DNA from 3 places in the Planctobacterium sp. AWH2_060 genome. Region 2 is predicted to be linked to each of the others. Evidence: predicted binding sites of a transcription regulator. Region 2 holds the regulator's gene; each other region holds the start of a gene.
What was found. The regulator LexA, encoded in region 2, represses DNA repair genes until DNA is damaged. The targets are predictions, from matches to a motif close to TACTGTATNNNNATACAGTA.

Region 1: a site for LexA is predicted at 2,358-2,377, ahead of ACXAD8_RS11410 (class IIb bacteriocin, lactobin A/cerein 7B family). Genes of this name have one in related genera too.
Region 3: a site for LexA is predicted at 2,637-2,656, ahead of recA (recombinase RecA). Genes of this name have one in related genera too.

Annotation. Positions count from the first base shown of each region.
Region 1 covers NZ_JBSWTG010000001.1:2,658,302-2,663,457, reverse strand. The annotation lists gene ACXAD8_RS11430 (Ig-like domain-containing protein) at 1-789, shown strand, start outside; gene ACXAD8_RS11425 (hypothetical protein) at 925-1,224, opposite strand; gene ACXAD8_RS11420 (hypothetical protein) at 1,539-1,748, opposite strand; gene ACXAD8_RS11415 (hypothetical protein) at 1,777-1,992, opposite strand; gene ACXAD8_RS11410 (class IIb bacteriocin, lactobin A/cerein 7B family) at 1,998-2,285, opposite strand; gene ACXAD8_RS11405 (hypothetical protein) at 2,600-3,535, shown strand; gene ACXAD8_RS11400 (AMP-binding protein) at 3,678-5,156, shown strand, end outside.
Region 2 covers NZ_JBSWTG010000001.1:3,665,038-3,670,193, forward strand. The annotation lists gene plsB (glycerol-3-phosphate 1-O-acyltransferase PlsB) at 1-2,080, opposite strand, end outside; gene lexA (transcriptional repressor LexA) at 2,255-2,878, shown strand; gene coxB (cytochrome c oxidase subunit II) at 3,274-4,395, shown strand; gene ctaD (cytochrome c oxidase subunit I) at 4,407-5,156, shown strand, end outside.
Region 3 covers NZ_JBSWTG010000001.1:1,139,548-1,144,703, forward strand. The annotation lists gene ACXAD8_RS04980 (Fis family transcriptional regulator) at 68-409, shown strand; gene tmk (dTMP kinase) at 485-1,150, opposite strand; gene recA (recombinase RecA) at 1,416-2,450, opposite strand; gene ACXAD8_RS04995 (CinA family protein) at 2,809-3,294, opposite strand; gene mutS (DNA mismatch repair protein MutS) at 3,330-5,156, shown strand, end outside.

The sequences.
Region 1 (5,156 bases), 1.0 Mb from region 2:
CAGGCAAGTATTGTATATGCCATTTCTGATGGGAATAACGGCTCAGGCAGTGCTACCGTTGCTGTGAGTATTAAAGGCAATAGGGCACCTGGCGCCGTGCCTGATATCGGACAAACTGATGACCTTACTGCCATTGAAATCGATGTACTGGCTAATGATTTGGATATTGATGGTGATGAGATCCGGTTGATTAGTGCCACAGCAGAACAAGGAAACGCGACCGTATCATCATCGCAGACGTTGCTATATACACCGGCAGAAGGCTTTGTAGGCACCGATATCATCGAATATGTCATTGTAGATGACTTTGACAAGCCAGCTACAGGAAGGGTGACGGTTAATATTGTTTCCGCCAACAGGGCACCTGTTGCCAATGATGACAGTGTCACTACTGAATTTGAAACACCTGTGACCATTGAAGTGTTGAGCAATGACGTCGACAGTGATGGCGATGCGTTGCAGGTAACTTCTGCCTCTGCAACCGTTGGTAGGGTAACGGTCAATGCTAACAATACGATAACCTATACGCCGCGTGCTGGGTTTGAGGGAAGCGATATTGTCGAATATGTCATTAGTGATGGAGTGCTAAGTGATGACGCGCGAGTGCAGGTAACCGTTCTTGAAGAGCCTGTATTTGTGGTTACAGTGACCAACAAGTCTTCAGGCGGCAGTGTTTCTTGGCTATTGTTGATTTTAGTCTCCATAGTAGTTTGGCAACGTCGTTTCCTCGGGGTGTTTGCGTTTTGTCTTGCTCTACAGACCGCACGGCGGGCGAAAAAGCATGGTTAAGTTGTTTGTGCTGACGTCCTGAACTTTAGTTTCAGGACGTTCACGCCGGGGTGGCAAACGCAGAACGGTTCTTATCGGTTGGAACGGGGCGAACAAACGGCCCATTTGCAGCGTGCTTGGCAACCCAAATTGGGATTAGGGTCGGTTTGTTGCCAATTGGATGAGTAAGGTATATTCGGACGGTGGGGTGATGTTATCTTCTGGCATTGGTTTTTTTAGCCGCTCGTCATCACTGACACTGACATCGTCCCGCTTTTCAAGAGAAACAGGTGAATACGATGGTGAAGTAAGCTTGATACCCAGCCCATGTAGCATGCCAAATACAACTGCAAGGGCGCAATTATTATTTCCATTTGCAATGTCTAATTTAGTGGTGCCGAACAAGTTCATAACCAATATAAAGTGAAAAGCTACTTCAAACCTGAACCTCTTCAAAAAAGTCTCTTTTAACCTAATTAACTTGAGATCTGTATATGGCTTAAAGTCGCGTGATATTGATATTCGGCTTTTCGTCTGAAGTGTAACTTACATTCGTCACGTCGATTTCAATTAACAGTCCATGTGTTCAACGCTTATGCTGAATGGAAGTATGCATAAGCCGTATACGAGGTCCGTACGTACGGTTATGTGAGAGGGGTGAGGCGGTGACGCCTCACCCTACTTGATGTTAGAGTGCTTTGATCTTTTTAGTACAATTTTTCTGCAAAGGTTAACGCGCTTTAGTTATGCCGTAACCTGGTCTGACCGTTTTAAAGTAAAACGCTTTCAATCATTGGTGTCAGTAAGAACTTACTCACCGTCCAACCTGCAACAATAGAGATAAACACATTTAACTGCGCCAGAAGCCAGCGAAAGCCGTTTAGATTCTCGGGAAAAGGGGCCAATAATCCAACGCCACAAAGGCGTTTTATTGCAAATGAGGTTAACAGAGTTATTGTGACAGTGATTATCAGCAGCATACTTTCCTTGAATTTATTAAATACGCTATTACGAATTTAATAAAGGTGCAAAGCCAAAATAGACAATGCAAAAGGCCACTGCTGTAGCCAGTGTAACATTCCACATTGCCAGGAACTTTTTGATTCCTTTAAGCTTACCGGGAACGGGGTCAATGGCCTTCAATCCAAGTAACATTTTAATTCCAGCAGAAATAGATATTACTAAAACTGAGAACAAAATAAGAAGTACGCTAACAGATTCCATACCTGTTACTCTTTAATCTCAAAGTATTGGTCAATGACACTGGCTGCGCCACCAGTGGCTCCAGAACCAGCGAGTGTAGTTGCTGCATTTCCTAAGGAGCGGACAGGGTTCAACGCCCCTGTTATTACTCCAGTGACTACCCCCGTGATAATACCTTGTGCACTGTAATTTCCATTGCTGCCTAGAACAGCACCATAACCACCCGCTATTCCACCAATTACACCCCCTATAACTCTATCCCAATAGCCGCCATTAACCTGTTCAATTTCATTTACACTTAATTCTTGCGTAATAAATTTCCTTATATTTTATGTTGAGCCCTATTGCCAACGAGTGAAAATATACACTCCCTATTTTCAAAATTTAACTGTACCAAAGTACAGGTTTTCAGTTCTGCTGTGCCATTCAAATAAAACACCTGTGCTGCTATGGAGAAAGACTGATGACGTCAATTTGAATATGGAGTAGTTTTGTACATAGAATTTAGGTTTTGCCAAAAAAACACCAAATTCGAAACTTCCTAATGGTGAGTTCATTGATTTTCAATGAGTTTATTGACTACTCTTTGCTGAAGTACCTTGCGTAACTTACTTATTCGGATTTTCTGATGAACAGCAATAACAAACCGCGTCCTAAAACTACGCTAAAACCGCCATCCAGCAATGCCCCCAGACCGCCCGGTGGTGGGCCCAATAAGTTGAGTCCCGAGGCGATGCAACGCTTAAATACTCATATTGCTCAGGGGCCCGGCAGAATGCACGAGCGCAGCGTGTTTCGCTTACACGAAGAACGCTCGTATATTTATGACAAGATGTCTAAAAATGCGGTGACCGGTGCTGCTTTGGATGTCAAAGCGAACATTGCTACTAACCTGAATAAAAGAGACAGGGCTGCATTGACTAAAGAAGCCGAGTCATTACGGCCATTTAAACGCGAATTTAAAGGCAATAACCCCGAAGGTGCAAGAGCGGAAACCATAGCCAAGGGAGCCAAGTATACGCGACTGGGAGCTAATGTTGCCAACCATGTAGGAACTGGTGTGGCTTTGGTCAATCCACTGGCTGGCGGAGCCACTAAATTAGCGGCAAAAGGTGTCAGTATAGGTGCAGGTGTGGTGGCTACAGGGGCTTACAATGAAGCCAGTAAAGCCTATGCGAAAAATGTCAATCCGAACGCAACTGGGCGCGAGATGTTAGGTAGCCAAATGGCGCAGGTTAAATCAGATATCAATGCTCAGAAACGCAATCATATGGCAGTGATGACAGGTGTAGGAGCTTTGACTGGAGCGGCAGGTTTGGGAATTGATGAAATTGCAAATGTTGGTGGTACGGCAATGCAAATGGCCTCAAAAACCTCCTTCGGAACTGCAAAGACTATGGGAAGTGCAGGTTTACAGTTAGGCCTGGAGATGAAAGAAAGACAAAACAAGTCGGAGTTTGTCAATCTTCTGCAGCATCGCAGAGCAATGGAACCCAAACGTGGCTTGCAGACTCCGAAACCGCCAACACAGCAGGCACCAAGACCCCCAGGTGGCAAGAAGTAGTTAACACTTCCGATAGCTACCTGCAATTGCGAGCCGGTCAGGAACTCTAATAACTTGCTGCGAAAAAGCTTTTAATTCCCATCTAAATCTGACTACTATTAGCGCTTGCACGGTGCAAAATTTACCAGGAGTCAATGCGTAAATGAATACGGTTAATCTTTCCCTTCCCGCTGAAAAGCTGACTTATTGGATGGTGCAGGACAACAATCGCGAAGTGTTGTTCCAGCCTAAAAATGGACAGATGCATACTTTTACCTGGCAGGAAATCGATGATCAGGCTCGAAAGCTGCTTAGTTTTTTCCGTAAACAGGGCTTAAATCCAGGTGATAAAGTAGCTATTTTGTCAAAGAATTGTGCCCACTGGATAATCGCTGATATAGCACTGATGTATGGCGGACTGGTCAGTATTCCAATTTATCCCACAGCGAATGCCGAAACCATTAGTTATGTTCTGGAGCACTCAGAAAGCAAAATGATCCTGGTGGGCAAACTAGATGATTGGCAATCTCAAGCCAGTGGTATACCGGAAACTCTATCCAAAGTCGCTTTCCCCTATCCAACAATGCCAGCAGAGCATCAGTGGGACAGCATTATGAAGGAAAGCGCGCCAGCAGACAGCGTATCGCCGGTCGCGGAAGATGATCTCATGACAATTCTGTACACGTCGGGAAGTACCGGAAATCCCAAAGGCGCAATGCATACTTATCAAAGCTTTGTTAATGCCGGAAAGAATGTCGGTAAGCGTATGGCGGTGACACCTGACGATCGCATTATGTCTTATCTGCCTTTGTCACATTGTACCGAACGAGCCTATGTAGAATCGACATTGTTAAACTACGGTTTAAAGGTTTATTTTGTTGATAGCCTGGATACCTTTGCCAACGATTTGGGTTATGCCAAACCCACAATATTTGGTTCGGTACCCAGGCTCTGGACGCAATTCCAGAAAAAAATCCTTACCAAGATGCCCAACAAGAAGTTGCAAACACTGTTAAAGATTCCGGTAATCAGTGGCATAGTAAAAAACAAAATAAAAAAACAAATGGGCCTGGATCAGGCACGTATTTTCATCAGTGGCTCTGCTCCCTTATCAGAAAAGATTTTGCACTGGTACAGTAAACTGGATATCAATATTGGTGAAGGCTGGGGAATGACCGAATCCTTTGCCTGTGGCAGTGTATTGGGGCCAGATATGGATGTACGTATCGGTACGGTTTCCAAGCCTTTGCCGGGAACAGAAGTGATCATCGCAGAAGATAATGAGATTTTGCTGAAAACCGAATCCGATATGCTGGGTTACTACAAAGAAGAAGAGAAAACCAAGGAAACTATTAGCCAAGATGGCTACATTCACACCGGTGACCTGGGAGAGTTAAAAGATGGTTATCTGTCGATTGTAGGGCGGAAAAAGGACATCTTTAAAACAGAAAAAGGCAAGTATGTGGCCCCGATCCCTATCGAGTCTGAATTTGGTGATAATGAATATATTGAACAAATGTGTTTGATGGGAACCCAGCTGGTACAACCGGTATTAGTGGTTAACCTTAGTGAGCACGCCGCTGCAATCGATAAGAGTGAATTGGAAAGCAGTTTGTTGAACACTCTGAGCACAGTGAATAGT
Region 2 (5,156 bases):
TATCTGCAGGCATTAATATATCATCACTGGCTTTTAACATGCCTTGCTGCACCATGCCGTCTATTAAGCCTCTGGTATAAATCTCAGCCTCTTCCTCTTTCATGTAGATAAAGAGTTCTTTTTTCAACAATGGAAAAATCCGGGCTACAATTTTTATAACTTCTTCGCGGTGGCATTCGTTATGAGCAACAACTATCGCCGCGATTAATCCGGGTACGCAGAACATATGCAGAATATTATTGCGGTAATAAGTGAGCAGGATAGCGTTGTCTCGTTCAATCGAGATGATTTCCCCGAAGCTATCTTCGGTGACATTAAACTTACCCAGTCGCAGGGTGTTTTCTAACAGTTTTTCTGCGCCCACCTGAGGAAAACTGCTTTGATTGCTAAATGGGCATTGCCTTAGCAAGGCCAGATAGCTTTCCATGACCTGCAACAACTCTTCTTTGCTCATGGCGCGTTTCTCCGCCACCAGTAAACAAAGTGACGCCAGGCCCATGCCGCTTACCGCTGATGCCTGATTAATACGCTCCAGTATATTGTGGCTCAGGGTGTTCACCGTAGGATTAAGCCATGATGGTTTTTTATCGTCCAGGCTGGCTTGCGCTTCTCGCCAATCCGGGGCATTTTTATCCAGGTATTGGCCCAGATGAATAGGCTCGCCAAAGTTTAAAAATCCGTAGCCGTAGTTTTTCAGCTTTCTGATGGCGGAAAATACCCCGAGGAAAGATTCTTTTTCCTTACTTTTGCCGCGCAATTCCTTGAGGTAGCTCTTCACTTCCATTACATGCTCATAGCCGATATAAACCGGGACTATGCTCACCGGGCGTTTAACGCCTTTTACCATTGCCTGAATAGTCATGGCTAACATGCCGGTTTTGGGCGGCAGTAACCGGCCGGTTCTGCTGCGTCCGCCTTCGGCATAAAATTTAACGGAATAACCCTTGTTAAATAATTGCTCCAGGTATTCGCGGAATACCGCAGTATAGAGTTTATTACCAGCGAATGAGCGGCGAATAAAGAAAGCACCGCCGCGTCGGAATAAACCACCGATGGGCCAGAAGTTGAGGTTAATACCCGCGGCAATGTGCGGTGTCACCAGTCCTTCGTGGTAAATTACGTAGGTCAGCAGCAGGTAATCCATATGACTGCGATGACAGGGAACATAGATGATTTCGTGACCATTTTGCGCCAGTTCCCGCACTTTATCGGCATTTTTAACTTCAATACCGTTATATATCTTGTTCCAGACCCGGCCCAATAAGCGATCGCCCAGGCGGATCACGCCTTCCCGGTAATCGGCGGCAATTTCTTCGATGTAACTTTTCGCTTTGATTCGTGCTTTGTGCAACTGTTGCGGAGAGTTCTTAGCTTCCTGTGCCATGGCTTTTTTAACGGATGGCGCAGCCAGAATGCTGTTAAAAAGCTGGTGTCGGTCCATTAACATTGGACCGTTCATACTTTGCTGCCGACGATAAAAGTGGGTGCGGGCCAGTCGGATCAACTTATGAGCGATTTCAGAATCTGAGCCTACGGTGGTGGCCATTTTTTGGCTGGAAACCGCGGAACTGTAATAGACAAAGTTATCTCGCCCTAAAAACAACACAATAAAAAACTTTCGCAACCAGTTTGGCGAGGCCTTGAAGGTGAACAGGTCTGCCCAACCGCGACTTTCTTTACCTGGTGCGCGTCCCCAGAAGATAGACACGGGAACGATTTGTAAATCCAGGTTTTCATCATCTCGGTGCAGTTCAAAAAGGCGGGTAAAACTTTTGTTGATGTCTGTGTGTTTTGATTTTTTTGAGAATAGAGATTCAGGTTCCTGCAAAAACAAACAGTTGCTAATTTTGTCACCAGCAATTTCCAGGTGTTGATCGGGAGCCGGTAAGCCCAGCATTTTGGTAGACAACTCCAGGGCAACGCGGTCAGTGACTGAATTAGTTTTTAACAGATAAATGATAGGACGAGTTTTATCGATACCTAATTCGCCCTCGATATCTGTAGGAATATTACTGGTTTTTACCAGCCAGCGAGTCGGGTATTTTACTAAATTAAAAAATAGATTTTGATACCAGGCCATGGTGCTTAAATTCAGATTCAAATTATTGCGATCATAGCATGACCTTTTCTGTTTGGCTTAGTGATCTGTGTAAGCGAATTTCAGCGGACTTAACTGAAATTGCGGATTTTTTATTGAGATTATCCGGTAACTGTATATACTCCCAGTTAAACTGTACGTAAAAACAGGTTAGATATGCGTCCACTTACGTTACGACAAGAGCAGGTGTTGAACCTGATAAAAGAGACAATCTCCGACACGGGTATGCCGCCCACCCGAGCCGAAATAGCACGTGAGCTTGGCTTTAAATCAGTTAATGCCGCCGAAGAGCACCTAAAGGCGCTGGCCAGAAAAGGGGTGATTGAAATTTTAGCGGGCACCTCTCGTGGTATTCGCCTTACCGGACCTGTTGATGAACCTGAGCCGGAATTAGGTCTGCCATTAATTGGTAAAGTCGCGGCTGGTGAACCCATCCTGGCGCAAGAGCACATAGAAAGTCACTATCAGGTAGCCGCTGGCATGTTTCAACCTGAAGCCCATTATTTGTTGCGGGTGGACGGCGAGAGCATGAAAGACATTGGAATTATGGATGGCGATTTACTGGCGGTTCATCGCACTAATCAGGCCCGTAATGGTCAGGTTGTGGTGGCCAGAGTGGAAGAGGATGTTACCGTTAAGCGTTTTGAAAAGAGCGGCTCTCAGGTATTGTTACATGCCGAGAATCCTGATTTTGCACCAATTAAGGTCGATCTAAAATCTCAACCCTTAAATATTGAAGGTATAGCAGTAGGAATTATCCGAAATAACGCCTGGATGTAGCAAACTTTTCTTGCCAACAAAAATATTTCACTATTTCTCACTCTCTTCTAGCCCATTGATAAATGGGCTTTTTTGTATCTTTAACGGCCTGCTAGTTGGTTGTTCCCGTTAAAAGTTAGCTTTAAAAACAGCTTATTTATTTCCCTTTTTAAGATTTCGGTCTATTTTTGACGCTATAGATGATGAAAAAAACATCATTTAGTGTCTCTCAATTGTTTTTGATCTTCGAAATTTGTTTACATATCATTCAGATTTTAACATAGTAATAACATATATGTTTCAATGCTGTAACTTTTGTGCGGCACCGTTGTTGTAAAAATGACCAACAACAAAACAACGGGTAATGAAGGAGGAACACACAGGTGGGTAAATTGTTTACTGGAATTTGGGGCGTGATGGCGTTTTTAGTGAGTTTCACTAGTTTCGCAGCGTCAGATCCCAAACCTGATCAATATCAGTTAAATCTGCGCACTGGTGTCACAGATATCAGCCAACAGGTATATGACTTACACATGACCATTTTCTGGATTTGTGTGGTCATTGGTGTGATTGTATTTGGTGCCATGTTATGGGCCACGATTTTCCACAGAAAATCCAGAGGGGTTACACCGGCAACATTTCATGAAAGTGTTAAAGTGGAAATCGCCTGGACCGTCGTGCCCTTCATTATTCTAATCGGAATGGCTATTCCCGCCACCAAAACCCTGATTGCTATGGAAGATGTGTCTTCACCTGATGTCACCGTTTTGGTAACCGGTTCTCAGTGGAAGTGGCATTACAAGTACATGGATAACGAGGTTGAGTATTATTCTGTGATGGCTACTCAACCCGAGCAAATCAATAACAAGTTAGAAAAGAATATTAACTATCTGCTGGAAGTGGATCGCCCTCTGGTCATTCCTACCAATCAAAAAGTCCGTTTTCTGATCACCTCGGATGATGTTATCCACTCCTGGTGGGTACCGGATTTTGCCGTTAAAAAAGATGCCAACCCAGGATTTATCAACGAAGCCTGGGCAAGAGTTGAAAAGCCAGGTATCTATCGCGGTCAGTGTGCTGAGTTATGTGGTAAGGATCACGGCTTTATGCCGGTTGTGGTAATTGCCAAAGAGCCAGCAGATTACGCGGCCTGGATTGCTGAGCAAGAAGAGCAGCAGCGCATAGCCAAAGAAGAAGAGCAAAAATTACTGGCTATGAACATGGATATGGACGAACTCATGAGTGTCGGTGAGCGCGTTTACAACACCACGTGTGCCGCTTGCCACATGCCTAATGGTGAAGGTTTACCGGGCGTATTCCCGGGACTGAAGGGCAGTGATATCGCCATTAACGATATGCAAAAACACATTGAGGTCGTGGTTAACGGTGTTTCCGGAACGGCCATGCAAGCTTATGGCAAGCAGCTTTCCATGAAAGAGTTAGCCGCTGTAATAACTTACGAGCGAAACGCCTGGGGTAACGATACAGGTGAATTGGTGCAAGCCAAAGATGTTAACGCTGTATTAAACGGACAATAAGGGGAGTTGAGATGAGTACAGTGACTAATGATATCCATCACGACGAGCACCATGATCATCACGATCATAAACCTACTGGTATTAAGCGCTGGTTATACACTACTAACCACAAAGATATAGGTACTTTGTATCTCTGGTTTGCCTTCATCATGTTTTTGATAGGCGGCGCCATGGCAATGGTTATTCGGGCGGAGCTGTTTCAGCCTGGACTACAAATTGTTGACCCTAACTTTTTTAATCAGATGACCACTGTCCATGGGTTGATCATGGTATTTGGTGCCGTTATGCCAGCGTTTACTGGTCTGGCAAACTGGATGGTACCACTGATGATTGGTGCGCCGGATATGGCGTTACCCAGAATGAACAACTGGAGTTTCTGGATCTTGCCTTTTGCCTTCTTGATCCTGTTAATGTCCTTATTTATGGAAGGTGGCGGTCCCGCGTTTGGTTGGACTTTCTATGCGCCTCTGTCTACCACTTACAGTAACGATACAACGGCTTTGTTTGTATTTTCAGTGCACATCATGGGTGCCAGCTCAATCATGGGTGCGATTAACGTTATCGTAACCATATTGAATATGCGCGCACCAGGTATGACTCTGATGAAAATGCCACTGTTCGTCTGGACCTGGCTGATTACCGCATTCCTGCTGATAGCTGTTATGCCGGTATTAGCTGGCGCGGTGACAATGGTTCTCACCGACAAATTCTTTGGAACCAGCTTCTTTGACGCTGCTGGTGGCGGTGATCCGGTGATGTTC
Region 3 (5,156 bases), 2.5 Mb from region 2:
CATTTGCAATATCATATTCACCTGTATTCCACAAAACTTCGGAAGTTCACACTCTTGTCCTTAAGTCATGCGTAAATCAGATAAAAAACTAGACAATCAAATTCGTTCAGGATTAACGGAAGTATGCGAAGCAGCGTTGAAAGACCTTGAAGGGTTTCAATGGCTTACCCACCTTGTGAATTACAATAACTTTCCGCAAAGCCTCAAAGTGATCTGTGTTTTCGATACCAATAACAACCTGGATAACTACTTATTGTCAGTCAGAAATGATTATATCCAGTCGCTTATCATCTCTGAACTTCAGAAATTAAACATTTCCTTAAAATCAGTCAGAAACCAAATTCTGTTTGATACAGAAGAAAACTGCACATTGCAGCACAATGGCAATTGGGCGAAAAGGCTGGGTTAAAAGCTCTTCACATGGCGTTAGTGAAGAATGAATAACGAGCCCAATTAATCCAGTAAAGGGCCCTTGCAAGCTAAACTACAGCGCCAGAACTCTTTGCAACAATTCATTGTTAATGGCTTCAATAGATCTTATTGTATCGTCATCCACACAGGGAATACGGCACCATTGATTTTTTTGATTTAGATATTGGTACACCTGATAAACCTTTTCCAGATAGCCGTGGGCGGCTTCATGTATATCTTCTTTTTCATCGGTGTAACTGCGTTGCTTTTTCTTAAGTACCAACTCTTTTGATACCGACAGTGGCACATCGAGGAAAAAAGTAATATCGGGTTTTGGCAAGCCATTGACTTGATATTCCAACTCTTCCAACCAGTCAATAAAAGCTACGCGTTCTTGCTCTGGAAACTTAGCCGCCTGATGGCCCATATTGGATTCCACGTAACGGTCACAAACCACATAATATCCCGCATTGAGATCAGCCAACAAATCAGGCTTCTGCTCCAATCGGTCACTGGCAAACAACACTGAGGCTAGCTTCGGATGCACCTGGTCAATGGAGCCGAATTCACCACGCAGAAAAGCGCCCACTTCTCGTCCAAAAAAAGTCTGCTCATAAGCCGGAAAACTGTACATTTTTACTTTTTTCCCTGCTTGTTTAAGCTGTTCTAACAACAGTTGGCTTTGTGTACCCTTACCACTGCCATCAATGCCTTCTATGGTTATTAGTTTTCCCGTCATGGTTCAGACCTGTATTGCAATATTTATTTGGTTTATCCAGGCGTGTAGCCGCCTGAAAAAATTCGAGGCGTAATAATGCCACTAACGACGAAATCTGTCAGTGTTAATTAGAAGAGTTAAGCCAATAAAAAAGGGGCAGTTACCTGAGTAACCGCCCCGACAAATACCCTTGCGCTAACGAGGGGTTGTATTACGGAGACACTAAAAAGTGTTCTTGAACTGCTGCAATTCTTTTAGCTAAACAAAATTACAGCGGTAATCTGATTTAAAGCTCTGGAGCTTCCTCTTTCGCATCCTCGGCCTTACCAGTTTTCTTTAGTAACAGTTCTTCGCGAAGACGAGTTTCGAGTTCATTAGCAATTTCCACATTGTCTTTCAGGAACTGCACTACATTGGCCTTACCCTGTCCGATACGATTGCCATTGTAGCTGTACCAGGAACCCGCTTTTTCTACCATCTTTTGCTGTACACCAAGGTCAATCAATTCAGCTTCTTTACTGATACCTTCGCCATACATAATCTGGAATTCACACTGTTTGAACGGCGGAGCTACTTTATTCTTTACTACCTTGACGCGGGTTTCGTTACCCACTACTTCGTCACCAACTTTTACTGAACCGATGCGACGAATATCCAGACGAACAGAAGCATAGAACTTCAGTGCATTACCACCGGTTGTCGTCTCTGGGTTACCAAACATCACACCAATCTTCATACGGATCTGGTTGATGAAGATACACAAGGTGTTAGATTTTTTGATATTAGCAGTCAATTTACGCAGTGCCTGAGACATCAAACGCGCCTGCAAACCGACGTGAGAGTCACCCATCTCACCTTCAATTTCAGCTTTCGGTGTCAGAGCGGCTACAGAGTCCACAATAACCACATCTACGGCTCCTGAGCGGACCAACATGTCACAAATTTCCAACGCTTGCTCACCTGTGTCTGGCTGCGACACTAATAACTCTTCAACGTTTACACCCAGCTTTGCGGCATAAACTGGATCTAGTGCGTGCTCCGCATCCACGAATGCACAGGTTTTACCTTTCTTCTGCGCTTCAGCAATAACCTGTAGCGTCAGCGTGGTTTTACCGGATGATTCCGGACCATAGATTTCCACCACTCGACCACAAGGCAATCCGCCTATCCCCAATGCAATATCAATCGACAATGAGCCAGTGGAAATAGACTCAATATCCATCGCCAGGTTGTCGCCAAGGCGCATAATGGTGCCCTTACCGAATTGCTTTTCAATTTGTCCAAGTGCTGCTGATAGTGCGCGTGATTTATTGTCGTCCATTGTGAACCCCTGTTTCTAAAATACTCTCATGTAACCTGAGAGATTGTGATTATGGTCGCCCCTACTGATTTTCAGGCAGAGCGTAATTTTTTCGTTAGCTATGGGTAAATATTGATTGAAGTTAGTAGACGGGTATTGCTTTCAACCCAAACAACTGTATTTTCAACCAGTACTTGAGCACAAGTATACTGTACAACCATACAGTTACAATGTTTTTTTTAAAGTATTTTATAAGTGCTTAAAAAATTGAGAGTTTTTTAATTTTCAAGATGTCGCCGACCTGAAGTCGGCGACATTTTACATGTATTTCGAGCAACAATCCAAATACCTCTCCTGCACAATAAAAGTAGGATAAATCTTATAATGCCAACTTTTTGATCAATGTTTGCATTGCCACTTCTACGGTTTGTTCCCGAACCTTGGCTCGGTCGCCTGTAAATATTTTAGAAAATGCAAATTGCTGCTCGCCAATAACAAAACCAAACCACACCAGACCCACGGGTTTGTCTGCAGTTCCCCCACCCGGCCCGGCGACACCGCTCACTGCCACCGCCACATCGGCCTTTGCCATTTTCAAGGCACCGAGGGACATTTGCTCTACAACCGCTTGTGAAACCGCCCCGTGCTTATTAATGATTTCGGGGTCGACGGCGACAAGATCGGATTTAGCCTCATTGCTATAGGTGATGAATCCTCGTTGAAACCAATTTGAACTTCCAGGGGCACTGGTAATGGCGTATCCTATGCCTCCTCCGGTACAGGACTCGGCACAGGTAATCTGCCAGTTTTTGTCTGTGAGTAGCTCACCAAGTTGAGCGGAAAGTGTCAAAATCTGATCTGAAATCATCGAAACTTCTCAAAAATAAGTAAAAAATAAATATGTCGTCACCTGATTATAGTGAAGCCGCACTGGCAAACCATACCCCTATGATGCAGCAGTATTTACGCATCAAAGTCGAACATAAAGAAATCCTGTTGTTTTATCGCATGGGCGATTTTTATGAATTATTCTGGGATGACGCTAAACGTGCCGCACAACTACTGGATATTTCCCTGACAGCCAGAGGCAAATCAGGCGGCAATGCCATCCCCATGGCAGGTGTTCCCTACCATGCTGTTGAAGGCTATCTCGCCAAATTGGTAAAACTGGGGGAATCGGTTGCCATCTGTGAACAGGTTGGCGATCCGGCAACCAGCAAAGGCCCCGTTGAGCGTAAAGTCACCCGAATCATTACACCTGGCACAGTAACAGATGAAGCCCTGTTAGAAAACAGTGCCGAAAATCTGTTAGCAGCAGTTTCTCACCACAAACAGGAGATAGGTTTCGCGACTTTAGACGTAAGTAGTGGCCGCTTTGTGATCCGCCAGTTGCAAAGCACCGAAGCACTTGAAGCCGAACTGGAAAAAGCTCGCCCTGCTGAGATTCTATATCCTGATGACTTCCCATATACCTGGTTGTTTGATCAAAATGCCGGGTTGCGACGCAGACCTGAATGGGAATTTGACCCGGCAACGGCGGTTAAACTGCTCAACGAACAGTTTGGCACCCGTGAATTATCGGGGTTTGGTATTGAGCAAGATAGATCGCAAATGGCACTAGCAGCGGCAGGCGCCATTTTGCAATATGTCAAAGATACACAACGCAGTGCCCTGCCCCATATTCGGGCTTTGAAAAAGCCAGAAGATGACCATCTGTTACAGTTGGATGCTACCACCATCCGTAACCTTGAACTTACTAAGAACCTGTCCGGTGGTGAGCAAAACACCTTATTTTCTGTGCTGAACCAGACCAAAACACCGATGGGAAGCCGTTTGCTACGACGCTGGCTACATGAGCCATTGCGCTGTCGCAACGCTATTCGCGCACGACATAGCCTGGTTGAACAAATTCAGCGAGTTGATTTTGTACAGGTTCAGGAAAACCTGAAACTGGTGGGCGATCTGGAACGAATACTGTCCAGAATGGCGCTAAGAAGCGCGCGACCGAGAGACTTTTCCCGATTAATACAGGCCTTGCAGCAACTTCCAGAGATACATATTTTTCTGGAAGAGCTGGGCAATCCAGAAGCGCTACTGTTAAAAGACAACATCGGACTTTTTTCCGAATTACACCAACAACTGGATGATGCCATTGTAGACATGCCCCCCATGTTAATTCGAGATGGTGGCGTAATTAAACCTGGTTATAACAGTCAGCTAGATGAATATCGCGCTCTAATGACAGGCGCAACGGACGTACTGGAAAAGATTGAAAAGCGCGAGCAGGAAGACACCGGGATCAGCAACCTGAAAGTGGCCTTCAATAAAGTGCATGGCTATTACATTGAAGTCAGTAAAGGTCAATCTCATTTAGTGCCACCTGAATATGTACGTCGACAAACCCTCAAAAACTACGAGCGTTATATTATTCCTGAGTTAAAGGAATATGAAGATAAAGTGCTTTCCAGTCAGGCCCTTGCATTGGCTTTGGAAAAACAACTATATGACCAGCTCTTCGATCGGGTTATCCCAAATCTGGCAGCTCTGCAAGATACCGCAGAGTCCATTGCACAGTTAGATGTATTAGTGAATTTCGCAGAGCGAGCTGAGGTTTTGAGTTATCATCAACCGGAAATGACCGATGACAACGAAATACACTTCCATCACGGTCGACACCCGGTTGTAGAAACCATGGTATCCAGTCCCTTTATTGCAAACCCGATAGCC